3 regions of the Cupriavidus sp. DL-D2 genome follow, and region 3 is predicted to be linked to each of the others. Evidence: predicted binding sites of a transcription regulator. Region 3 holds the regulator's gene; each other region holds the start of a gene.

Region 1 (7,996 bases), on a different contig from region 3:
GGTCCGTGCGACGGGGGCCGGTTTTGCTACCGTTTTGCGCGGGGCGGGCAGCGCTCGTGCGGTCTTGGCCGGCGGCAGCGATTTCACCGGTGCGACATATTGCTCTACGTGGTGTGCGGCATGACGCGCGCCCTGCCCCGGCTGGCCCAGTTCGAAGCGCGCGGCTTCGCTGACCAGACCACCCGCCTGCTGCAGCAGGCTTTCGGCGGCGGCGCTGGCTTCCTCCACCAGCGCGGCGTTCTGCTGCGTCACGCTTTCCATCTGCGTGATAGCCAAACTGACCTGTTCGATGCCGGCGGTCTGCTCTTCGCTGGCCGCCGAGATTTCGCCCATGATGTCCGTCACGCGACGCACCGCGCCCACGATGTCGTCCATCGTCTTGCCCGCCACTTCCACCTGCTTCGCGCCGTCCTGCACCTGACGCACGGAACCGTTGATCAGTTCGCCGATTTCCTTGGCTGCCGACGACGAGCGCTGCGCCAGGCTGCGCACTTCGGCTGCCACCACGCTGAACCCCCGGCCCTGCTCACCGGCGCGGGCAGCTTCCACCGCCGCGTTCAGCGCCAGGATGTTGGTCTGGAAGGCGATGCCTTCGATCACGCCGATGATTTCCGCCACGCGCGCTGACGACTTCGAGATGCCTTCCATCGTATCCACCACGCCGCGCACCACGCGGCCGCCTTCCGTGGCCACGTCCGACGCGTTGACCGCCAGCTGGTTGGCCTGCCGTGCGTTCTCGGCGTTCTGGCGCACCGTCGAGGTCAGTTGCTCCATCGAGGCGGCGGTCTGTTCGAGCGATGCGGCCTGCTCTTCCGTGCGTTGCGACAGATCGGTGTTGCCGGTGGCAATCTCGCGCGCCGCCGTATCGATCGAGCCGGCGGCCTGCTGGATGCCGCGCACGAGCGCGCCCAATTGTCCGAAGGCGCGTTCCAGGGCGCCCAGCATGCGGCCCATCTCGTCGTGAGTGCGGATTTCGATGATGTGGCCGAGCTGGCCTTGCTCCAGTGCTTCGGCAGCGTCCAGCGCCTGTGCGGCGGGGCGCGTTACCGAGCGTGCCAGCGCCACGCCGAGCAGCGTAGCGATGATGGCCGCAGCCACGGACAGGCCGACCAGCAGGTTGCGCGTGAATTCGTACTGGTTCGTGGCGTCCTCCACGGCGTCAGCCGCCAGCTTGCGGCCCAGGTCGGCGAAGGCGTCGAGTTTTTCGAAATAGGCGCCTTGGGCCAGGGGCAGCGTCAACACCAGCGCCGTACGCGCAGCCGGGAAATCGCCCGCGCGCAGTTGGGCCAGCAATTGGTCGAGCTGTTCGTTATAGGCGCCGCGCGCCTGCGTCAAGGCATCGAATGCAGCGGTCGATTGCGCGCTACCGGAGGCGCGCATGGCTTTGCCCAGGCTATCGAGCGTGGCGCCGATCTGCTCGCGCAGCTTGACGATCTTCTCGGCATTCTGCGCAGCCATGGCGCTGTCTTCGGTCAGCGATGCGTCACGCAGCATCACGCCGATCATCAGCGCGCGCTCCTTGGCCAGCTTCAGATCCAGCACGCGCACCAGACGCTGCTCCACAGCGGTGTGCAGCACGTCGTTCATGGCGCCGAGCGACCTGACACCTACCGCAGCCACGGCGGCCAGCAGCAGCACAACCACGCAGAACGCCAGCGACATCCGCGCGCCAATCCCCATTTTTCGCAAGCCCATCACTTCGTACCCTTTGTCCGGTTTTTTGTTCGGTCGAGCGGTATCCACCCGTGTCCGGGTGTCGCACAGCCGGGTATCGGCGGGCGTTTTGACGGTCTTGAGCGAAAAAACGAATTGAGGGGAAAAGTCGCTGCTCTTCCCCTGATTGGGGACGCAGCCGGTGGCGTCTAATCTGTCCCGTGCATCCCGATCCGCCGAAACCGGCGGGCGCCGGCAGGAATCGCGGCCAAGGACGCGGGCTCAAAAAAAAGAAGCCCACGCGCGGGGTGCTCGTAGGCTTTCAGGACTGCTTTGCAAAAAGGAGCCGGCTGTACCCGGCCCGAACCCGGAATATAAACCCGCTTACATGAGGTGTAAATCCTGTTTCTATCAGGGTTTACCCCTGTGGCGGGTGTAACGAGCGATGCAAATCTTTGCCAAAAGTGACGGCGAAGGTTACTTTTGGCCTTGTCGGCAGATAACGGACGATTGCCGGAAACCTTTAGCTGGCGCGGGTTTCACGGACTGCGCATGGTGTGCCTAGCCCATGACAAACAAAAGTGCTACATCAACCACAAATCGTTGGCAACGCTTAAAGTAGAACTATTCCTCTATGCGGGCTGCCATCATCGATTCGTCAATGGTTGTAAAACTTTGTTACTCTCCGGCCTGAAGTATTCCCCTTCTCTCCTGGCAGCGGCGGCATGGCACGCGGGCTGGGCAGCGTTCTCCACTATCCTGAAGAGACTGTCCTCCCCGCCGATGCGGATCCGCCTCCGCCCCGGTTCCGAGAGCGAATGTTTCAATTCTCGCCGCGATCGGGCTGTCATATCCGTCACTTTTAGTGCGACATCCACCAGAACAACCGATCACCGGACCGTTGTCAGCCGACAGATCCCTCGCGGGCTCTTCCGGAGAAGTTGTGAAGAAGGAAATCAAGGCTCCCCGTCCCAGCCGCAAGTTGCAGCAACTGCAGTTTGCCGCGCACAGTGCCAGCCGCCTCGCAGTCATCGTCCACCTGTCGAATGGCACGCGGCTGAATGGCGTCGTGCTGGCCTCGGACAACTACATGATCCTGCTGGGACGCGACGAGCGCGATGCCTCGCCCACGCTCATCTACAAGCGCGCCATCACGGTGGTCACGCCGTCGCACGCGCCCGAACTGGCCACGGACGTGCTGGATGCCGAAGCCTCGCCGGATTTCGTGCGCCTGTACATCCCACGCACCCGCAAGCGCCGCTGATCCGGCCAACCCCGCTGACGCAGCAGGGTGCGGGCCAGGCGCCCGCCGCTGCACCTATATATATAGGCACGCCGTCCGCACGGACGCGCCTCCACAAGACGCCAGCCATAGCACAACCGGCTGCGCCCGCAACTCCCTCACAAGTCACTCTAAAGTCTTCCCCCCCTCGGTCGATAACCTTTGCAACGGAGGCACTCTACGCCCTGCAACGCAGGCAGCCAACGTTACGGCAACTGCCGGAATGCCTACAACATTGCAAATAGGAGTCGTACCATGGCGCAAGTCATCAATACCAACATTCTGTCGCTGCAAACGCAGAGCAACCTGAACACGTCGCAATCGTCGCTGAACAGCGCGATTCAACGCCTGTCGTCGGGTCTGCGCATCAACAGCGCCAAGGACGATGCAGCTGGCCAAGCCATTGCCAACCGTTTCACGGCAAACATCAAGGGCCTGACGCAAGCATCGCGTAACGCCAACGACGGCATCTCGATCGCTCAAACGACCGAAGGCGCGCTGAGCGAAGTCAACAACAACCTGCAACGTATCCGTGAACTGGGCGTGCAAGCTGCCACGGGCACGAACTCGGGTTCGGACCTGAAGTCGATCCAGGACGAAATCAAGCAACGTCTGTCGGAAATCGACCGCGTGTCGGCACAAACCCAGTTCAACGGCGTGAAGGTCCTGGCCAAGGACCAAAACATGTCGATCCAGGTTGGCGCCAACGACAGCGAAACCATCAGCATCGCGCTGAAGGAAATCACCTCGAAGACCCTGGGCGTTGCTGGCTTCAGCGTTGCCGGCCCGCAAGGCGCAACGGCTTCGATCGGTTCGGCAGCTGCTCAAACGGCTCTGGGTTCCTCCACCCCGGTGACGGCTGCTTCGGCAACCGGCGTGGTCGCCGCTGACATCCAGCGCGCTCTGGGCCTGAACACTTCGGCAGCCATCAACTCGCAAAGCGTTGTTGCTGATTCGAAGGGCAACTGGTTCGTGCAAGTGTCGATGACCGGCCTGACCGCCGCCGACAACGACGCCCTGGCTTCGAAGGGTTTCGCCGGCAACGGTACCGCCACGTCCACGACGATGTTCATCGCCGTCAAGCCGACCGACGGTTCGGTGTCGGGTTCGACGGTTGGCTTCACGCTGAAGGGTTCTACGCTGCAAGCTTCGGACTTCCAGCAAGCTGCTACGACCGACCCGCTGAAGACGCTGGACACGGCCCTGGCATCGGTTGACAACCTGCGTTCGAGCCTCGGTGCTGTGCAAAACCGCTTCGAGTCGACGATCAACAACCTGAGCACGACGATCAACAACCTGTCGGCTTCGCGTTCGCGCATCGAAGACGCTGACTACGCAACGGAAGTGTCGAACATGACCCGCGCGCAGATCCTGCAACAAGCTGGTACCTCGGTGCTGGCCCAGGCAAACTCGACCACGCAAAACGTGATGTCGCTGCTGCGTTAATCGTAGCGCCGCAAGAAGGCCGGGCCGCAAGGCCCGGCTTTTTTGCTGGAGTGTTTCGCAGGCGGACCGCCGCCTGCAAAGCATTTCAACCGCATCACTGATCCTGCATCACCGCACGGAGCTGAACATGGCGTACTCCTCAACCGTTTCCCTGACGGCGGCACGCGTCACCGCCGACCTCGCGCTCCCCGGCGCCGCCCAGGCCATGCCTGCCGCGGCGTCTTCGGTCGTCCCCGCGCCCTATGCGGCTGCGGCCTCCGTGGACACGGGTGTGGAATTGCCCGCCGGCACGTCCCCTGACATGGCGGCGGCGGTAGGCGAGTTGATGGACGTGCTCAAGACCACGTCGATCGGCGTGCGGTTCGAGATCGACCAGGACACCAACCGCGTGATCACCAAGGTGGTGGACAAGGAAACCGGCGAGCTGATCCGCCAGTTGCCGAGCGAGGAGGTGCTGCGCTTCGCGCATGTCATCGACAAGCTCCAGGGGCTGTTCGTCAGCCAGAAAGCCTGACGAACCCCGCTTGCAAGTCTCAAGCCCAAATCAGTTGAAGTCATAACAACAGGTAAAAGAACATGGCAATCTCCTCCATCGGCGTCGGCTCCAACCTCGAACTTGGCGATCTGCTCGACAAGATCGAGGCCAACGAAAAAACCCAGCTCACCGCCATCGACAACCAGGCCAAGAGCTTCCAGGCCAAGCTGTCGGGTTACGGCACGATCAAGAGCGTGCTCGATGCGTACTCGGCCGCTGCCAAGACGCTGGCCACCGCTTCCACCTTTGCTGCGGTCAAGCCCTATGTGACCAGCGAAAGCGTGCTGACCGCCGCCGCCAACTCCACCGCCGTGGCCGGCACCTACACCGTCAACGTCACCTCGGTGGCTGCCTCGCAGAGCCTGGTGTCGAAGGGTGTTGCGGACCAGAAGGCCGCCATCGGCGGCGGCACCATCACGATCGATCTTGGTGCCGACATGGCCACGGGCGGCGCAGCGTCGTCCACCAAGACCGTGACGCTGGGTTCGGACACGTCGCTGGAAGGCATCCGCGACGCGATCAACAAAGCCGATGCGGGCGTCACCGCCAGCATCGTCAACGATGGCAGCGGCACGCCTTACCACATCGTGCTGACGTCCGAGAAGACCGGTACGAAGTCGCAGATGAGGATCACCGCGAGCGATGCCGCCGTGGGCGACATCGTCAACTTCGATCCGACGCAGGCCACGCAGCCCAACGGCGTGAAGGAAGCGGTCAAGGCCGCCGACGCCAAGCTGAACCTCAACGGCCTGGACATCGTCAGCCAGAGCAACACCGTGGAGGAAGCCGCACAGGGCCTGACGCTGACCATCAAGTCCACGGGCACCACGAACATGTCCGTGACCCGCGACGACACCGCGATCACCGCCGCCGTGAACGGCTTCGTCACCGCCTACAACAACGTGCTGTCGGCCGCCAAGACGCTGACCGCCTTCGACACCGAAGCGGGCACCAAGGCGGCGCTGAACGGCGACAACACGCTGCGCAACATCCTGGCCAGCATGCGTTCGATGCTGAACACGTCGGTCCCGAACGGCGCCGGCGGCTCCAACACGCTGTCGGACCTCGGCATCGAGTTCAATGTCGGCACCGACAACGCCGGCAAGCTGGAAGTCGACGATGACAAGCTGAAGAAGGTCCTGGCCAACAACTTCAAGGACCTGACCTCGTTCTTCACGGGCAGCGAAGGCGTCACCGGCATGGGCAAGACCATCACCAACTACGTGGACGGCCTGAACGCCACGGGCGGTGCGCTGGATGCAGTCACCACCGGTCTCACGGACACCCTGAAGGGCCTGGAAGACAAGTACACCGACACCTCGGACCGCATCGACGTGGTGATGGAGCGCTACCGCAAGCAGTTCACGGCGCTGGACGTGCTGGTGTCGCAGATGAACCAGACCAAGACGTACCTGACGCAGCAGTTCGCGGCAATGAACAACACCAGCAACAAGTAAAACGCAGTACGTCACGGAGAAGTTGCCATGTTCGCGCGCCAAGGAATCAACGCCTATGCCCAGGTCGGCGTACAGACCGGGGTCATGAGTGCCAGCCCGCACAAGTTGATCGTCATGCTGTACGACGGCGCGCGCTCGGCGATTGCCAAGGCCAAGTTCCATCTGGAGAACAACGAGCTGGAAGCGCGTGGCAACGCCATCTCGAAGGCCATCAACATCATCGACAACGGGCTGCGTGCGGTGCTGGACCACGAGGCGGGCGGAGAAATTTCCGCCAACCTCGACTCGCTTTATGACTACATGACGCGTCGCCTGATGCTGGCCAACCTGCACAGCGACGTGGAAAAGCTGAACGAAGTGGACACGCTGCTGGAGAACCTCTCCACGGCGTGGGCCGCGATCGATCCGGCTGCTCCCGCCGACGCCGAGCAGGCGTCGCCGGCGGGGGACGCACAACCCGCCCTGCAGGACTCATGATGATGTTTTCCATGTCCCCCATCGTCAGAAGCTACGAAGAGCTTCTGGTGCTGTCCGAGCAGATGTTCGAGGCAGCCCGCGCATCGAACTGGGATGCACTGACCGATCTGCAGGCCGTCTATATGGCCGAGGTGGAACGCCTTCGCCAGCTGGACCACAATGCACCGTTCACGGACGCAGAGCGCCTGCGCCGCTTCCAGTTGCTGGAACGCATCCTGGCGTACGATGCCCGCATCCGCGACCTGACCCACCCGCGCCTGGCCGAACTGGGCGCGCTGATGAGCAACTCGCGCCGCAAGCTCGAACTGTCCGCAGCGTACGGCGCCTGAGCATCAAGCTGCCGCACCCCCTGCCCTCCTGCCTCGTGCGGGAGGGATCATCGGAACGGCTAGCCCCGCAGCGGATCGCCTCGTAACATCACGCGCCCGCCGACCATCGCCGCCCTCGCCACCCCGCGCCCATGACCGGCATCCAGATCCCAACCTCGCTGATCCCGCATTCGTCTCCGGACCCGCAACTGTCCAGGCCCGCACTGGCCGTGGACAAGCTCGCCGCGCTGATGCCGGTACAGGACGTGTCGCAGGGCGACGTGCAGTCGTCCACCGGCGAGACCGTCCAGGCTCGCCAGCCCGGCACGCTGCTGGCGGGCATGGTCGATCCGCGCCTGCAGGGACGCAACCTTTCCACGCGGGAGACGCTGAGCTTTGCCGCCCGTGCCATCTTGGAGCTGTTCGACGATGCCGAGCCGCAGCCGCTGCGCGCCGGTGCGCCGCTGATGGCCGGGCCGCCCGCGGACGCCGAAGGCACGGCCACGCTCTCGACCGCGCTCGCAAAGCTGGTGGACCAGAGCGGGATGTTCTACGAATCGCACCTCGCGCAGTGGGTGGGCGGCCAACGTCCGCTTTCCTCGCTGCTGCAGGAACCACAGGCCGCGCTGCGCAATCCGGCGCAGCCGTCCGCCCAGCCGCAGGGCCAACCAGTGCCGCAGCAAGGTTCGACGGCAGGTGCGCCGGCTGCGCTGCTGCCCTATGCCGGCCCGGCTGCACCGCCCACGACGGCCCCGCCCAGCGCCACGTTGCTGGCAGAACTGACGCGGCCGGCCATCTATCCGCTGTCCACGGGCGTTCCCGCTGACGTGGCCGCGAA
Region 2 (7,996 bases), on a different contig from region 3:
TCTGCACAGCCTTGCTGTTGATCTCGTAAGCGCGCTGGGTCTGGATCATGCTGACCAGTTCTTCCACCACGTTCACGTTCGACGATTCGACATAGTTGTTCTGCAGCGTGCCCGCACCGTTCAGGCCCGGCACCGTGGTGTTCGGTGCGCCCGAGGCGTCGGTCTGCGCGTACAGGTTCTCGCCCAGGCTTTCCAGACCGGTCGGGTTCGCGAACGTGGCAACCTGGATCTGGCCCACCGTCACGGCGTTGGTCTGGCCCGGCTGCGTCACGGTCACCGTACCGTCGCGTGCGATGTTCAGGCCCGTGTAGTTGGCCGGCAGCGTGATGGCCGGGTTCAGCACGAAGCCGCTCGACGTGACGAGCTGGCCGTTCGGGTCTACCTGGAACGAACCGTCACGCGTGTAGGTGGTGGTGCCGTCCGGCATCGTCACCTGGAAGAAGCCCTGGCCGATGATGGCCACGTCGCGCGCATTGCCCGTTTGCTGCGGGTTGCCCTGCGTGTGAATGCGTTCCGTTGCCACGGGGCGCACGCCGGTACCGATCTGCATGCCCGACGGCAGCACGGTCTGGTCCGACGACAGCGCGCCAGGCTGGCGCACGGTCTGGTACATCAGTTCCTCGAACACCGCGCGGCTTTTCTTGAAGCCCGAGGTCGACACGTTGGCCAGGTTGTTCGAGATCACGTCCATCTGCGTCTGCTGCGCGTCGAGGCCGGTCTTGGCAATCCAGAGAGAGCGGATCATGGTGTTCCTAGAATTCGTTAGTTGTTCGACAGCAGCGCATTGGCACGCTGGTCATTGGTGTCGGCGCCCGTGATCATCTTCATCTGCATCTCGAAGCGGCGCGCATTGGCGATCATTTCCACCATGGACTCCACCGGGTTCACGTTGCTGCCTTCGAGCGCGCCGGAAATCACGCGCACGGTGGCGTCCTGCTGCAGTGGATCCACGCCGGGACGCAGGCGGAAGTAACCATCGTCACCGCGCGCCAGCCCTTCGGGCGGCGCCGAGACGACGCGCAGCTTGCCAACCTGCGCCAGGCCGTTGGCCGCTTCGCCCGGACCACGTGCCACCACGCTGCCATCGGTACCGATGGACACCGTGGCGCCCGGCGGCACGGCGATGGGGCCACCATCGCCCATCACCGGCCGGCCAGCCGAGTTCTGCAACTGGCCGTCGGCCGACACCTGCAGCGCTCCCGCGCGGGTGTAAGCTTCCGAGCCGTCCGGCATCTGCACCGCCAGCCAGCCGTTGCCACCGAGGGCAACGTCGAGGTCGCGACCGGTATAGGTCAGCGGCCCGGCCTTCATGTCGGCGCCCGGTGTCGAGGCCAGCGTGAAGGCGCGCGTCTGCGTTTCCTGGCCCTGCACCGGTACTGCACGGTACAGGTTCACCTGCGCCTTGAATGCCGGCGTGGAGGCGTTGGCCAGGTTGTTCGATACTGCGGCCTGCTGGTCGAGTATCTGCTTGGCGCCCGACAGGGCGGTGTAGATCAGGCGGTCCATGGCGATCCGTCAGCGGGGGCCGGCTTAGATGTTCACCAGGGTCTGCAGGACGGTGTCCTGCGCCTTGATGGTCTGGGCGTTGGCCTGATAGTTACGCTGCGCAACGATCAGGTTCACCAGCTGGCCGGACAGGTCCACGTTCGACTCTTCCACGGCGTAGGAACGCAGCTTGCCCAGCGAGCCGCCTGCGGCACCCAGCAGTTCCTGGCCCGACGAACCGGTGGCGCTCCACACGTTGTCGCCTTCGGGCTTCAGGCCTTCGACGTTGCCGAACGATGCCAGGGCGATCTGGCCCAGCGACAGCGTCTGTTCGTTGGAATACGAGCCCAGGATCGTGCCGTCTTCCTGCACGGCGTAGCTGACCAGCGCGCCCGAGGTGTAGCCGTTCTGCACGATGCTCTTCGGGTCGTTGTCCGCACCGAACTGCGTGCTGCCCGTCAGGTCCAGGCGTGCCGTCATGGCGGCAGCGCCGTTGGCGGCCGGCAGCGTGACGTTGGGCATGGTGGCAGCCGTCGGCGCGCGCAGCGTACCGTTGGCGTCGTAGGACAGCGTGACCGTCTGCAGCACGTTGCCGTTGGCGTCGGTGACGTGCATCGACCAGTCCGTACCGCCAAAGGCGTTGGTCGGTGCCGGGGCAACGGGCGGGCCGGCCACGACCGACTTGCCGAAGTAGGCGGTGAGCTGCTGCTTGTTGCCCAGCGAGTCATAGGCCGTCATCGGCGTGCTGTAGCTGAACATCGACGAATCCGCACGGACGGCAGGCGTGCTGGCGAACACGTTGGTCGGCGCGGCGCTGCGCGAGTCCAGCTGGAATTGCGCGGCAATGTTCGTGGTGGCCTTCGGCGGCATCTGCGCGTTGCTGATCGTCAGCGGCTGCGGCGCCACACCACCGGCGGTGGTGCCGGCCGGGTAACCCGTGACCTGCAGGCCCGTGCCGTTCACCAGCGTGCCGTCGTCCAGACGCGAGAGCTGGCCGTTACGCGAGTAGAAGACCTGGCCGTCCTGGTTGACCAGGCGGAAGAAGCCGCTGCCGTTGCTGATGGCCACGTCCATGCTGCGGCCCGATGCCGAGACCGTGCCGTTGCTGAACGATTGCACCACGGCGTTCACGCGCGTGCCCAGGCCGATCTTCGAGCCTGCGTACACGTCGGCGAACTGTGCCGTCGATTGCTTGAAGCCAACCGTGTTCGCGTTGGCGATGTTATTGCCGATCACGTCCAGGTTGGACGCTGCGGCATTGATGCCGCTTACCCCTTGACCAAAACCCATGATTTTCCCCTATGTAGGCTGTCGTTCGTGAATTGCCCGCGCGTATGCCGGACCGGGTTGATACGTGAATGTCTTGATAAAAACCGTGTTGCCGTGCCGATCAGGAAATGCGGCGCACGTCGTCGACGTTGGCCATCTTGCCGTCGCCCAGATCCACCAGCACGCCAGTGCTGTCGCCGCTGATGGCCTGCACCTTGCCGTAGATCAGCGGGATCGGGCTCACGTCCTTGCCGCCGGCCGTGGCCGTGACCTTGAACGCATAGTCGCCGTCTGCGACGAGGTTGCCCGCATCGTTCTTGCCGTCCCACTCCACGTCATGCACGCCGGCCTTCTGGCCCTTCATGTCGATGGTGCGCACCACGTTGCCCTTCTCGTCGAGCACCTGCACGGTCACGGCGTCTGCCGTCGTCGGGATGTCCACGCCGAACTTGCCCGACACGCCATCGGTCACGGTCAGGGCGTTGCCCGGCACCATCACGGTCTTGCCGATCAGTGCGGCGGAGTCCATCGCACGACCAGCCGCGGTTTGCGTCAGCAACTGCGTCATGGTCTCGTTCATCGTCTGCAGACCGCTCACCGTGCTGATCTGCGCCAGTTGCGAGGTCAGCTGCGAGTTGTCCATCGGATTCAGCGGGTCCTGGTTGGTCATCTGCGTGACCAGCATTTTCAGGAAATTGCTCTGCAGGTCGGCTGCGCTTGCGCTACCGCTTTGCAGGGCCTGGTTCACCCCCGAGTTGGCGGTGCTGTTACCTACGGAAGAAGTCGATGCCATGTTGTGTTCCGGCTAGTGTTCTTGAATTCTGGAAATCGGAGATACGGAAAACGCGTTTCGGCTGGCGTCACTGACCAATGGTCAGCGTCTTGAGCATCATGGTCTTGGCGGTGTTCAGCACCTCCACGTTGGCCTGGTACGAACGCGATGCCGAGATCATGTTGACCATCTCTTCCACCGGGTTCACGTTGGGCATCGTCACGTAGCCATTGGCATCGGCCAGCGGATGCGTGGGGTTGTGGATCATGCGGGCCGGCGCGGAATCCTCCATCACACCCGCCACCTGCACACCACCCACATCGGTCTGGCCCGGTGTCGGGGCCATCTCGAAAATCACCTGCTTGGCCTTGTACGGCTGGCCGTTCGGCGCCACGGCGCTGTCGGCATTGGCCAGGTTCGACGCCGTCACGTTCATGCGCTGCGACTGCGCGGCCATGGCCGAACCGGCCACGTCGAAAATGTTCATGGAACCCATTGCAGCGCCCCCCCTTAGTTCTGGATCGCGGACAGCATCGTCTTGATCTTCGAGCTCATGACGGTCAGGCCCGCTTCGTAGTGCACCGTGTTGTCGGCAAACGCCACGCGCTCGGTGTCCATTTCCACGGTGTTGCCATCGATACTCGATTGCAGCGGAATGCGGTACTGCAGGTCGCGCTCGTTGTTGCTCATCGCAGGCGCCTGCGCCGGCATGTGCCGCACGGACGTAGTGGACAGCGACACGCCGTCGCGCTGCTGGTTGCCGCGCTCCACGGACTGCGCCAGCGTGCTGGCGAAATCGAAATCGCGCGACTTGTAGCCCGGCGTATCCGCGTGGGCGATGTTCGAGGCAATCACCGATTGCCGCTGGGTCCGCAGGCTCAGTGCTTCCTGCTGGAAGCGGAACGCCGCATCGAGTCTGTCCATGATGTCTGCCTTTCCTGCTTTGGCTGTGGCTTCATTTCGGGGAGAGAACTGCCGTAGACCTGGGTATACCTTCCGCACACGCCAGACCGGGCTTCTTCAGGGTTGCCATCTTAGGGGCCGGGTTGTCACGCCAATCGTGCGAATAGGCAGGAGAAACCCGCGCATTTCCGGTTCGGTCTCTCGCGCGAGCCTGCCTACAATGACTCCCACTGACCGATGCCAAAACCTGGCTCGCCCGCCCCGCGCGGCGCGCCGCACAAGGCTTCGCCGTCAGTGCCAGGCGCGGCGCCGTCACGGTGCGCCAACCGCCTGTGCAAACGTTTACCGATGTTCAACTGTTGTGCGACGGCATCGACCGCGGGTTTACGCCTCCGTATTGGATTCGCAGCCCCTGCCGTCTCATCCTTGCTGGGATGACCCCTATGACTTTCTCTCGCCAGGCCGCCGCGCTGATGGCATTCGCCGGCATTGCGCTGGCGCCGTCCGCCATGGCCGCTCCCGCCCAGGTCACGCCCGTTGCGCCGCCCGGTGCGGCACCGCAAACCCAGGCCGCCCAGAATCCGTTTGCCGATGACCCCGCGCGCGTGGCCGTCGAACAGTTCCTGCAGCGCCAGTCCATGGGACTGCCGGGCAAGATCAGCGTGCAGGTGGTGCCGCCCTCGGGTGGCCGCGCGCCGGACTGCTTCAACCCCGAACCGTTCCTGCCCGCCGGCGCGGCCCCATATGGACGCGTCAACGTGGGCGTGCGATGCGGCGGCGACCGGCCGTGGACGCGCTATATGCAGGCCCGCGTCTCGGTGATGACCGATTACTACGTGGCCGCGCGTTCGATGGGTCCCGGCGAGACGATCTCCGCCGCCGACCTTGAACTTCGCCAGGGTGACCTGGCCGCCCTGCCGCGCGCCGTGGTGACCGATCCGGCACAAGTGGAAGGGTCGGTATCGGCCAACCGCATCGCCGCCGGCTCGCCGCTGCGTACGGATCTGCTCAAACGGCCGATTGCCGTGAGGCTCGGACAGACGGTCAACGTCACTGTGGAAGGCGAGTCGTTCCAGCTATCGAGCGAAGGCAAGGTGCTGAACGACGCTCCCACCGGCGCCCATGTGCAGATCCGTCTGCGCAACGGCCAGGTGGTCAGCGGCGTGGTGCGCAGTGGCGACACTGTCGTGCTGCAGTAACACAATCGGGTTAGCGTCACAAAGTTGTACCGGGAAGTTAGTCGTCACACGGGCTGGGACCCTCGACCAGGCAGGAAAATGATGTGGCAGCAACCGGCGCAGGCAGACCGTGCGAGAATGCGGCGAGCCCGTTCCGGGATCGGCGGAAAAGCGTCGGAAAACACAGGATCGAACCTAAAGTTTCCGGCGGCCAGTCCGATAAGTCAGAGGAACCCAGCAAGGATTTCACCGTGAAGATCAATAACTCCACTCCGTCCCGGCCCGCCGACACCGCGGCAACCGAAGGCAACGCCCGTGCGGCGGCCACCGGTGCCACGTCGGACCCTACCGCCCTGAGCGGCGTCAGCGTCAGCCCCCTGGCTGCGCAGGTTCGCGAGATTGGTACGCGCCTGCTGCAGGACAGCGACAGCGACATCGACGCCGCCAAGGTTGCGGAAGTCCGTCAGGCGATTGCGGAAGGCCGGATCAAGATCGATCCCAGCAAGATCGCCGATGGCTTGCTCGCCTCTTTGCACGAGCTGAGCCAGGCGCCCAGCCAATCCTGACACCATGAACCAGGCAGCCCTGATCCAGTCCCTTTCGCTTGAAGCCAACGCCATTGCGGCCTTCGGCCGTGCCCTTGCAGATGAGCGCGAAGCCATCAAGCGACAGGATTTCCAGGCGTTGAGCACGTTGCTCAACCAGAAGATGGAACTGGCCCAGGGGCTGAACCTTGCCACCGCCGCGCGCGAGGCCCAGATGATCGCGCAAGGCTTGCGCGTTGGTCCCGGCGGCCTGCTGGTAGGCCGCGAGGTGGACCCGCAGGTTGCCGAACTCTGGCGCAAGGTGGTGTTCTTCGCCCACAAGGCCAAGGATGCCAACGAACTGAATGGCGCCATCGTCCATGCCCATCTCGAATTCACGCAGGAAGCCATCCAGGTCCTGCGCCAGGGCGGCACGCCGCCCAACGAGATGTATGGCCGCGATGGCAAGGCGAACACCGGCGCCGCCGGCGTGAGCCTGGCCGCAGGCTGATCGCCCCACGCCTTCCCCGACCCGGCACGCGTCAGCGCCTGCCTACGTCATGCTCGGCCAACGTCCTATGTTGGCCGGCGCGCTTCCTCCCTACATTGACGGTAGGCCACTCGCCGTTCGGGTCATCCCGAGGCGGCGATGGCATCCGGTAAGCACAACAATGTCCGGAGGACCGCCATGTCATTTGCACTTTATGTAATCGGGCTCCTGCTGCTGGTGGGCGGCATTGCGTGGGCCATGTCCACTGCGGGCCTGGCGCCCGTCTATATCGGTATTGCCTGCGTGATCGTGCTGGGTATCGGCATCATGTCGGCGGTATCGCGCACGCGCACCAAAGATCCCTCCTAGTGCCGCGGCGTGGAACTCTCTCCACCGCCGGGCTCGCCGCAGCCCCATGTTTCGCAGAATGTAAACATTGCGGAACATGGGGCTCGCTCTATACACTCGAAGCGTTCAGATCTCCGCACGGTGATCGTCGCCATGTTCGAGGCACTGCGAAAAACAACCAGCGCGCTGTTTGACCCCGACCGTCGATTCCGCCAGGCTCGCATCTTCCACGCCGTCCGCGTGGCACTTGCCCTGCTGGCCTCGATCGCGCTGACTACCGGCATCAATATTCCGCATGGCGAATGGGCCACCATCACGGTGCTCGTCGTCATCGGCGGGCTCCAGCACCACGGCAACATCCGCAAGCGCGCCGCAGAACGCGGGGCCGGCACCGTGCTGGGCGCCCTGCTCGGTCTCTTCATCATCGTCCAGGGTACGTACTTCGGCATTCCGATGCTGACCTGGGGACTGCTCGCCCTGATCAGTGGGTACTGCGCCTATCACGCGGTGGGCAAGGGTGGATACGTGGCGCTGCTGACCGCCATCACCGTGATCATTACCGCCGGGCACGGCAACCAGGATGTCTATGACGCGGTATGGCGCACCGTGGATGTATTGATCGGCACGCTGATCGCGCTGGTGTTCTCGTTTGCACTGCCCGCCTATGCCTCGTACTCGTGGCGCTTCAAGCTCGCCGGCCTGCTGCGCGCCTGCGCGGCGGTGCATGCCAAGATCGAGCGCGGCATGCGCGACGAGAAGGAGCGGCAGCAGGACATGATGAAGCTGTCCGCTGCGCTCGTGCAGTTGCGCAGCCTGATTCCATCGGTAGCCAAGGAAACCAACGTCACGTCCGCCGATCTCGAAGAGGTGCAACACAGCGCGCGCGTGTGCATCAGCGCATTGGAAATGCTGGCGGCTGTGGAACCCGACGTGGCCGATACCAACGCCGATGGCAAGGAGCAGACCATCCGCGATCTGCTGCTGGAGATGGCCTCGGCGCTGGAGGCTGGCGACGAGACCATGGTGC
Region 3 (7,996 bases):
AGCGGTTGGGGCGTTGACGCGGCCTCTCCTCCGGTTTTGGCTCCCCTCTCCCACAAAGTGGGAGAGGGGTTGGGGGAGAGGGCCGGAGGCTCTGCTTGCCGACCACGTCGCGGTTTGCACCGCCTGCCCTCTCCCCCGCCCCTCTCCCGCTTGCGGGAGAGGGGAGCAAACCTTCGCGGAGCGGTCGCGTTTAGGCCACCACCGGCATCCCCGCCAGCAACTTATCCAGCGTCACCGGATAATCCCGCACCCTCACACCCGTCGCGTGGTACACCGCGTTCGCCACTGCTGCAGCCACGCCGCAGATACCCAACTCGCCCACGCCCTTCGCTTTCATCGGCGACGAGATCGGATCGGTTTCATCCAGGAAAATCACCTCCTGATGCGGAATATCGGCGTGCACAGGCACTTCGTAGCCCGCCAGGTCATGATTGACGAAGAAGCCAAGCCGCGTGTCCACGGCAAGTTCCTCCATCAATGCAGCGCCCACGCCCATCGTCATCGCGCCGATCACCTGACTGCGCGCGGATTTCGGATTGAGGATTCGCCCCGCCGCACAGACCGCCAGCATGCGTTGCACGCGGATCTCTGCTGTGGCCATATCCACGGCCACCTCCACGAAATGGCTGCCAAAGGTGGATTGCTGATATTTCTTGTCGAGGTCGCCGAACTCGATCGCGTCTTCGGCGGACACACCCGCGAACTGCGCGAGCGGCACGCTACGGCCACCTGCACGGATCTGGCCACCTTCGAACGTCACGTCATTGGTGTTGAACCCTGCGCGCCGTGCCAACGTCTGGCGCAGCTTGTCGCACGCTGCGTAGACGCCTGCGGTCGAACTGTTGGCGCCCCACTGTCCACCCGACCCCGCCGATATCGGAAACGATGAATCGCCGAGCCGCACCACCACCTGTTCAAGCGGCACGCCCATCATTTCCGCAGCGGTCTGCGCGATGATCGTGTACGTGCCCGTGCCGATATCGGTCATGTCGGTTTCCACCACCACCGCACCACCCTGATCGATACGCACACGCGCGGCGGATTTCATCACCAGGTTGTTGCGGAATGCCGATGCCACCCCCATGCCGATCATCCATCGTCCTTCACGCATCGACCCTGGTTTCGGGTTGCGACGATTCCATCCAAAGCGCTCGGCGCCCTGCTGCATGCATTCCACAAAACGACGCTGCGAAAACGGACGCTCTGGCTTCTCGGGATCGACCTGCGTGTCGTTGACGATACGGAACTGCACAGGGTCCATGCCAAGCTTCTCGGCCATTTCGTCGATGGCGATTTCCAACGCCATCATGCCCGGTGCCTCGCCTGGTGCACGCATCGCGTTGCCTTCGGGCAGATCGAGTGTGGCAAGCCGCATCGCGGTCATGCGGTTGGCGCCCGCATACAGCAAACGCGTCTGCATGACCGCCGTTTCCGGATCGCCGCCCTCCAGGTTGCCGGACCAGCTTTCATGGCCGATGGCCGTGATCTTGCCGTCGCGCGTGGCGCCGATGCGAATGCGCTGGATCGTGGCCGGACGGTGCGTGGTGTTGTTGCCCATCACCGGACGCGTCAGCGCCACCTTCACGGGACGACGCGCGGCGCGCGCACCCAGCGCCGCCAGCAACGCCTCCGCGCGCACGAACAGTTTCCCGCCGAAGCCACCGCCGATAAACGGCGAGATGACCTGCACATTCTCCTTCGGCACCCGCAGCGTTTCAGCCAGATCCTTGTGCGCCCACCCGATCATCTGGTTCGATGTCCACAGCGTGAGCCGGTTGCCATTCCACGCGGCAATCGACGCATGCGGCTCCATCATCGCGTGCGACTGGTCCGGCGTGGTGTACTTCGCATCGAGTTGCACGGGCGCTGCGCCAAAGGCTCCTGCGAAATCACCTACGGCGGTATCGGGTTCCTGATCCTTCGACGGCGGCTTGGCGTAGCAGCAGGCGTGAGCCAGATCGTAGCTGCCGGATTCTTTCGTGTATGACACCCGAATCATCATGGCCGCCGCGCGGGCCTGTTCGAATGTCTCCGCCACCACCAGTGCAATCGCCTGGTGATAATGCTGGATTTCGGGACCGCCCAGCAGCTTCGCCGCATTGCGCTCGCCCTTGCCCAGCTTGCCCGCATTGGCGGCTGTCACGATGGCGAGCACGCCCGGTGCGCGACGCGCGGCATCAAGTTGCATCGATGCGATGCGGCCCTTGGCGATGCCTGCGCCGAGCACGTAGCCGTACGCCTGATTCGGCACCACGTCGTGACGTTCGTACGCATACGGCGCGGTGCCTGTGGTCTTGCGCGCGCCATCGATGCGGTCGGTGGGATGGCCGACCACACGCAACTGGTCGATCGGATTGGTGGTAGCAGGAGTGTCGAACTTCATGACTTCGCTCCTTTCTCTTGCATCATCACCGCAGCCAGCGTGCGGCGCACGAGCTGCAGCTTGAACTCGTTATCGGTTGTCGGTGTGGCGCCATCGAGCAATCGTTGCGTGACCGCAGTGGGTCCGTGCGCCATCTCCGCATCGGCGGCTTCCACGCGCCACGGTTTGTGTGCCACACCGCCCAGCGCCACGCGCCCCGTGCCGTCTCGCTGCACGATGGCTGCCACGGAGATCAGGGCAAACGCATACGATGCGCGATCCCGCACCTTGCGATAGACATGCGTGCCGCCCAGCGGGGCCGGCAGCGTGACGGCGGTAATCAGTTCGCCGCGCTCCAGCACCGTTTCGATATGAGGTGTATTGCCCGGCAACTTGTGGAAGTCCGCAATCGGAATCACGCGGCGTGCGCCGTTGGGCTGCACCGTCTCCACGCTCGCGTCGAGCACACGCATCGCCACGGCCATGTCGCTGGGATGCGTGGCAATGCACGCCGTGCTGCTGCCGATGACTGCATGCTGGCGGCTGATGCCACCAATCGCCGCGCATCCGCTGCCCGGATTGCGTTTGTTGCACTGCTGGTTGGTATCGTAGAAATAGGGGCACCGCGTGCGCTGCAGCAGATTGCCCGCCGTGGTGGCGCGGTTGCGCAACTGGCCCGAAGCCCCCGCGAGCAACGCGCGCGACAGCACACCGTAGTCGCGTCGCACCCGCGCATCGGCAGCCAGATCGGTGTTGCGCACCAGTGCGCCGATACGCAATCCACCTTGCGGCGTCGCTTCGATCTTGTCGAGCGCGAGACCGTTCACGTCGATCAGGTGCGTCGGCGTCTCGATGCCGAGTTTCATCAGGTCCAGCAGATTGGTGCCGCCCGCGATGAAGCGCGCACCGGGCGATTGCATGGCTGCCGCCGCAGCCTCGGCGGGGGAATGCGCACGCGCGTAGGTGAAGGGGTTCATGACTGGCTCCCTGCAACTTCGGTGATCGCTTCGAGGATATTGGAGTAGGCGCCGCAGCGGCAGATATTGCCGCTCATCCGCTCGCGGATCTCGCCTGGCGATGCATGCGGCCGCGCGTTGAGATCGGGACTGACATGACTCGGAATGCCTGCGCGGATTTCATCGAGCACGGCTACGGCCGAGCAGATCTGTCCTGGCGTGCAATAGCCGCATTGATAGCCGTCGTGCTTCACGAAGGCCACCTGCATCGGATGCATGCGCGTGGGCGTGCCGAGTCCCTCCACGGTCGTCACCTTCGCACCTTCGTGCATCACGGCCAGCGTCAGACAGGCATTGATGCGCCGCCCATCGACGATCACCGTGCAGGCGCCGCACTGTCCGTGGTCGCAGCCCTTCTTCGTGCCCGTGAGATGCAGATGTTCGCGCAGGGCATCGAGCAGCGTAGTGCGCGTGTCGAGTTGCAGCGAGCGAGGCTGCCCGTTGACCACGAATGAAACGCTCGCCGCCACGGGCGTCATCGACGCCGGAGTACGCTGTGTGGAAGGCGTGGCCGCGCCAGCCGGTACGGCAACCGCCGAGACCGAGGCCGCGCCGACCATCACGAACTCGCGCCGCGAAAGTTTGATGTCGCTAAATTCTTCCATCGTCGATCCTTTCAGGCTCATGGGCTGAGGGAGCAACGTGGCGAGACTTGCGCGTAGGAATTACACGGCGATCATGTTCGCCGTGTAGCCGGGGTCACACAGGAAGGGGATTGCGGGGTTCTGTGTCGCGCACTCTGCACGTTGCGTGGCCGGAAAGGCGCACGAAACGTGCCATCGAGCGCGCAGTGCTGACAGTCAGCGATAGCTGACGGTCACTTCGTTGCTGCGGCCCTGCAGCATCGGGGCAAGGCTGCCCTGACCCGGCACGCGATACGCGAAGACAAAACCCTTGGTGGCGTTGTCGCCCACAAAGGCGTCGGTCTTGCCTTCGGCGCCCGGCAACAGCACGCATCGATCTGCGTTGCACAGGTAGGCTTGCATGTCGACCGGCGGCACGCGCGTGAAACTGTAGCGCCAGCGCACGGACGTGATCTGTCCCGATGCCTGCGGCATGGTGGCCACCGGCATCACGGGCGACGACAACGTGCGCTGGCCCCGATTCGTGATCTGGGGCGCCTGCACCGAGGCAGTCCACGCGTAGCGCGATCCGGCAAGCTCGTACGTGGCCTTCATGAACACCGGCGCCACGGTCTGCGCATCGCTGCGCGCAGCCGCCAGTGCGAAGCCCGCGCAGAGCGCGGCAGCGATGCAGGGGTTGACCATGGCGCTGCGCATCACAGCATGCCGCGCAGTTGATTGCGCAGGCGCGTGATGGCCTGGCTGCGGATCTGGCACACGCGCGATTCCGTGACCTCCAGCACCGCGCCGATCTCGCGCAGGTTCAGCTCCTGGTCGTAGCACAGCGACAGCACCAGCTTCTCCCGTTCGGGCAGCTTGTCGATGGCGCGGATCAGCGCATCGCGCATGCCGGACTCCATCAGCACGGTGAGCGGGTTACCGTCATCGGTCACGCCGAGGTGGCGATCCAGGAAATCTTCTTCTCCCGAGCGCTCGAAATCCTCGTAGTGCAGCAACTGGCAGCCATAGACCTCGTTGAGCAGCTCCTGGTATTCGTCGAGCGCCATCTCCAGCTCGGCGGCCACTTCCGAATCGATCGGTGTGCGGCCGAGCTTCTGTTCGAGCTGGCGCTGCGTGCGTTCGATCTTGCGCGTGAACTGCCGCAGGCTGCGCGACTGCCAGTCGTTGGCGCGCACCTCGTCGAGCATGGCGCCGCGAATACGCTGGCTGGCATAAGTCTCGAACCGCGCACCGTGGTTGTCTTCATAGCGCTTGGCGGCGTCGAGCAGGCCGATCATGCCGGCCTGGATCAGGTCGTCGATCTGTACGCTGGCGGGCAGTTTGGCCGCCAGTTGCAGCGCGATGCGCCGCACCAGTGGCGCGTGTGACTTGACCACGTCCGCCTGCTCGAGCTTTCCCTGAATCGTGTACATGGTGGAACTCTCGGTAAATGCTGTCTGTGTGTGCCGGGGCCGTCGGAGACGATGGCGGCCACTGGCTGGCTGAGTTTCGGTTTCGGGTCTTGTCGGGACTTCTTGTTCTTGGCGTGTCACGCGGGCACGGCCGAAGCCATGCCCTGGGGCGATGATTCGTGGCGCAGCGGCCATGCGCCGGTACCACCGGCGATGTGCCGCAACGCACCGGTGGCCGCAGCGGCGGGGTACGCCTCCACCACGCACCGTCCAAGCTGGAGCGCACGCGCTACCAGCGGATCCATCGGCAGATACCCTGCCAGGCTGGCCTCCACGCCCAGGTACTGGCTCGCCGTACGGGCCAGGTTGCGCGCGAGGGCCACGACCGTCCCTTCCGCCGCCGCAAGATTCACGACGAGCTGGAACTGACGGCATGCATATTCATGGTGCAGCCGCTTGATGCAGGCATACGCGGCGGTGATCGAATTGGCCTCGGGCCGCATCACGATTACCACGTTGTGCGCAACTGCAGCCAGCGGTGACAGCGCGCCCGTGCCATCGCGGCGTGCATCGACGATCACGGTGCGCATGTCGGGCCATTGCGCGGACATTGCGGCGTCATCGAGCCGCGTGCCCGACGGCAACGCGCCGGCCGGCAGCACGGCAATGCCCGTGGCGGCGCGCGTGCCGATGGCCGAGGCCAGCGTCGTGCGGCCTGCCATCACGTCACCCAGGGTGGCCGTGGGCGATGCACCCGCGAGCCGCGTGGCGCGTGCGCCGAACGTGTCTTCATCGACCAGCAGCACGCGTTCGCCCTGCATCGACAACGCGTTAGCCAATCCCAACGCCACGGTGGTCGTACCGGCGCCGGGTTCGGCACCGACTACGGCAATCCGCCGCGTGACGCGGGGAGCCAGCAGCCGGCGCAGACTTTCTGCCTGATCGGAAGCCATCGGATTCAAGTCTTACTCCCCTGCGGCCGCAAACTGCGGCATGGCTTCGGTGGACTGCATCGCACGCATCGCGTACATGGCAGCCTCGGCCGGCTCTTCCACCTTCTCCGCTTCCACGATCGAAGGCGAGGCGGTGTTGCGGCCCGGATAGTTTTCAAGCACGTCGAGCAGCGCCAGCAGGCGGCCCATGCCTTCGTTCAGTACGGTGCCCGCCACCGGCGCATTCACGCGTGCCGAGGCACGGCCCGCGAGGCGCGACAGGAACGCGGGCGCGGTCTGCGTGGGCGAATGCTGCAGGCGCAGCGTGGTCAGGCCCAGTTGCAGCGAGGCCATGCTGTTGCACAGCGCGGCATCGTCATCGCCCGGTTGTGCGAAATGTTCCATCGCGTGGCGCAGCGTGCGGAATTGTTCTTCGGCAGCCAGCGTCCATTGCGACCAGCGTGCGACCTGCGCGGCCACATCGGCCAGTGCAGGATCGCAAAGCAGGTAATCGACGGACAGCATCTCGCCGCTTTGGCGATCCACCAGGCGCGACACCACGAGGCATGCCTCGCTGCCGACCTCGCCACCCGCGCCGCGCTGGCGTGCCGCGGTACGGACCTGCCCGTCCGGAATACGGACGAGGCCATGCGCCAGCCAATGCACCGCATCGCGCTCACGAAACTCCACATCGCCAATCGCATGGAACGTCAGCGTGTCGGCGATCGTATCGAGCTTGTTGGCCTGGCCATCGGCAATCACGCGCGTGGTCTTGCGCGTGCCGGCGACCCAGCGCTCGCCCAGTTGCTGCCAGCGCGCCAGCGTGGCGGGCGTGGGCAGCGACGACACCAGATTGACGATGGTGCGTGCAGCGGCCAGCGTGCTGCGCACGGTAGCGGCATCCGCATCGGCTTCTGCTTCGGCGATCGACTGACGTGCGCGCGTGGCCGGCACAACGGTGCTGGCGAGCGGCAGGCCATCGCGATCCGCGAGCCACAGCGTGTGCTGCATCATCTGCGGGGCGCGGCGGCCTTCCACGGCGTGCGCGGCGTTGTGCGTGACGGCCAGCACATACTTGTCGCAGGCGCGGCTCGCCTCGCGGCACATCGTCAGTCGAACCTGCTGGGCCATCGGACGCAGTGCCGTGGCACCTGCCGTGCGTTGCTGCCAGAGCTGGCGGGCCAGCTCGAAGCCATAGCGTTCGGCGTTCAGTTCTTCCACGCAGACGCCTACGGCACTGGCGCTGTCGGTCAGCGAACGCAGCATGTCGTCCGCACCGCTGCGTTCCGGCTGGCGCGGCGCGGCTGCGGCTTCTGCGTTGGCGGCCTGACGGCGCGCCACATCGGCGTCATTGAACAGCGAGCCACGGCGTGGCGTCAGGAAGGCGCGCTCCACGAGTGCGTCGGCCTGTGCCAGTTCCAGATGTTCGGGCACGCGCTGACCCGTCGAGGCGTAGTACACCGGCAGGCGGTGACGGATCACCACGTCGAGTACGGAGCCGAGGTGCGTGGCTTCATCGAGCTTGCTGATGATGCAGCCATCGATACCACCGGCAGCCCCGGCGCCATCGTTGCGATAGGCGTGAACCACTTCGTTGAGCGTGTCGCCATGCGCGGCGCCATTGAGCAGCAGCACGCGTTGCATCGGCGTCTGCACGCCAGCCAGCATCGCGATCTGATCGGACAGGCTGCGGTCGCGCTGGCTCATGCCC

Evidence for each region. Region 3 encodes FliA, which starts transcription of late flagellar genes. Its sites were predicted from a motif close to CTAAAGTTTNNNNNNNNNNNGCCGNTA; they were not measured.
Region 1: ABDB81_RS22080 (FliC/FljB family flagellin) is a predicted target of FliA. The motif match lies at 3,067-3,093, and genes of this name have one in related genera.
Region 2: flgM (flagellar biosynthesis anti-sigma factor FlgM) is a predicted target of FliA. The motif match lies at 5,803-5,829, and genes of this name have one in related genera.

What each region holds. Positions count from the first base shown of each region.
Region 1 covers NZ_JBDKXK010000049.1:57,480-65,475, forward strand. Annotated here, with positions in the region: gene ABDB81_RS22070 (methyl-accepting chemotaxis protein) at 1-1,695, opposite strand, end outside; gene ABDB81_RS22075 (RNA chaperone Hfq) at 2,597-2,917, shown strand; gene ABDB81_RS22080 (FliC/FljB family flagellin) at 3,191-4,381, shown strand; gene ABDB81_RS22085 (flagellar protein FlaG) at 4,509-4,895, shown strand; gene fliD (flagellar filament capping protein FliD) at 4,958-6,373, shown strand; gene fliS (flagellar export chaperone FliS) at 6,401-6,850, shown strand; gene ABDB81_RS22100 (flagellar protein FliT) at 6,853-7,179, shown strand; gene ABDB81_RS22105 (flagellar hook-length control protein FliK) at 7,311-7,996, shown strand, end outside.
Region 2 covers NZ_JBDKXK010000079.1:11,700-19,695, reverse strand. Annotated here, with positions in the region: gene flgG (flagellar basal-body rod protein FlgG) at 1-745, opposite strand, end outside; gene flgF (flagellar basal-body rod protein FlgF) at 763-1,506, opposite strand; gene flgE (flagellar hook protein FlgE) at 1,531-2,775, opposite strand; gene ABDB81_RS27380 (flagellar hook assembly protein FlgD) at 2,876-3,547, opposite strand; gene flgC (flagellar basal body rod protein FlgC) at 3,615-4,022, opposite strand; gene flgB (flagellar basal body rod protein FlgB) at 4,037-4,453, opposite strand; gene flgA (flagellar basal body P-ring formation chaperone FlgA) at 4,873-5,628, shown strand; gene flgM (flagellar biosynthesis anti-sigma factor FlgM) at 5,859-6,173, shown strand; gene ABDB81_RS27355 (flagellar protein FlgN) at 6,178-6,642, shown strand; gene ABDB81_RS27350 (hypothetical protein) at 6,820-6,990, shown strand; gene ABDB81_RS27345 (FUSC family protein) at 7,123-7,996, shown strand, end outside.
Region 3 covers NZ_JBDKXK010000060.1:38,187-46,182, reverse strand. Annotated here, with positions in the region: gene paoC (aldehyde oxidoreductase molybdenum-binding subunit PaoC) at 191-2,383, opposite strand; gene ABDB81_RS24655 (xanthine dehydrogenase family protein subunit M) at 2,380-3,339, opposite strand; gene paoA (aldehyde dehydrogenase iron-sulfur subunit PaoA) at 3,336-3,983, opposite strand; gene ABDB81_RS24645 (flagellar protein FlhE) at 4,179-4,556, opposite strand; gene ABDB81_RS24640 (RNA polymerase sigma factor FliA) at 4,658-5,374, opposite strand; gene ABDB81_RS24635 (P-loop NTPase) at 5,491-6,306, opposite strand; gene flhF (flagellar biosynthesis protein FlhF) at 6,319-7,996, opposite strand, start outside.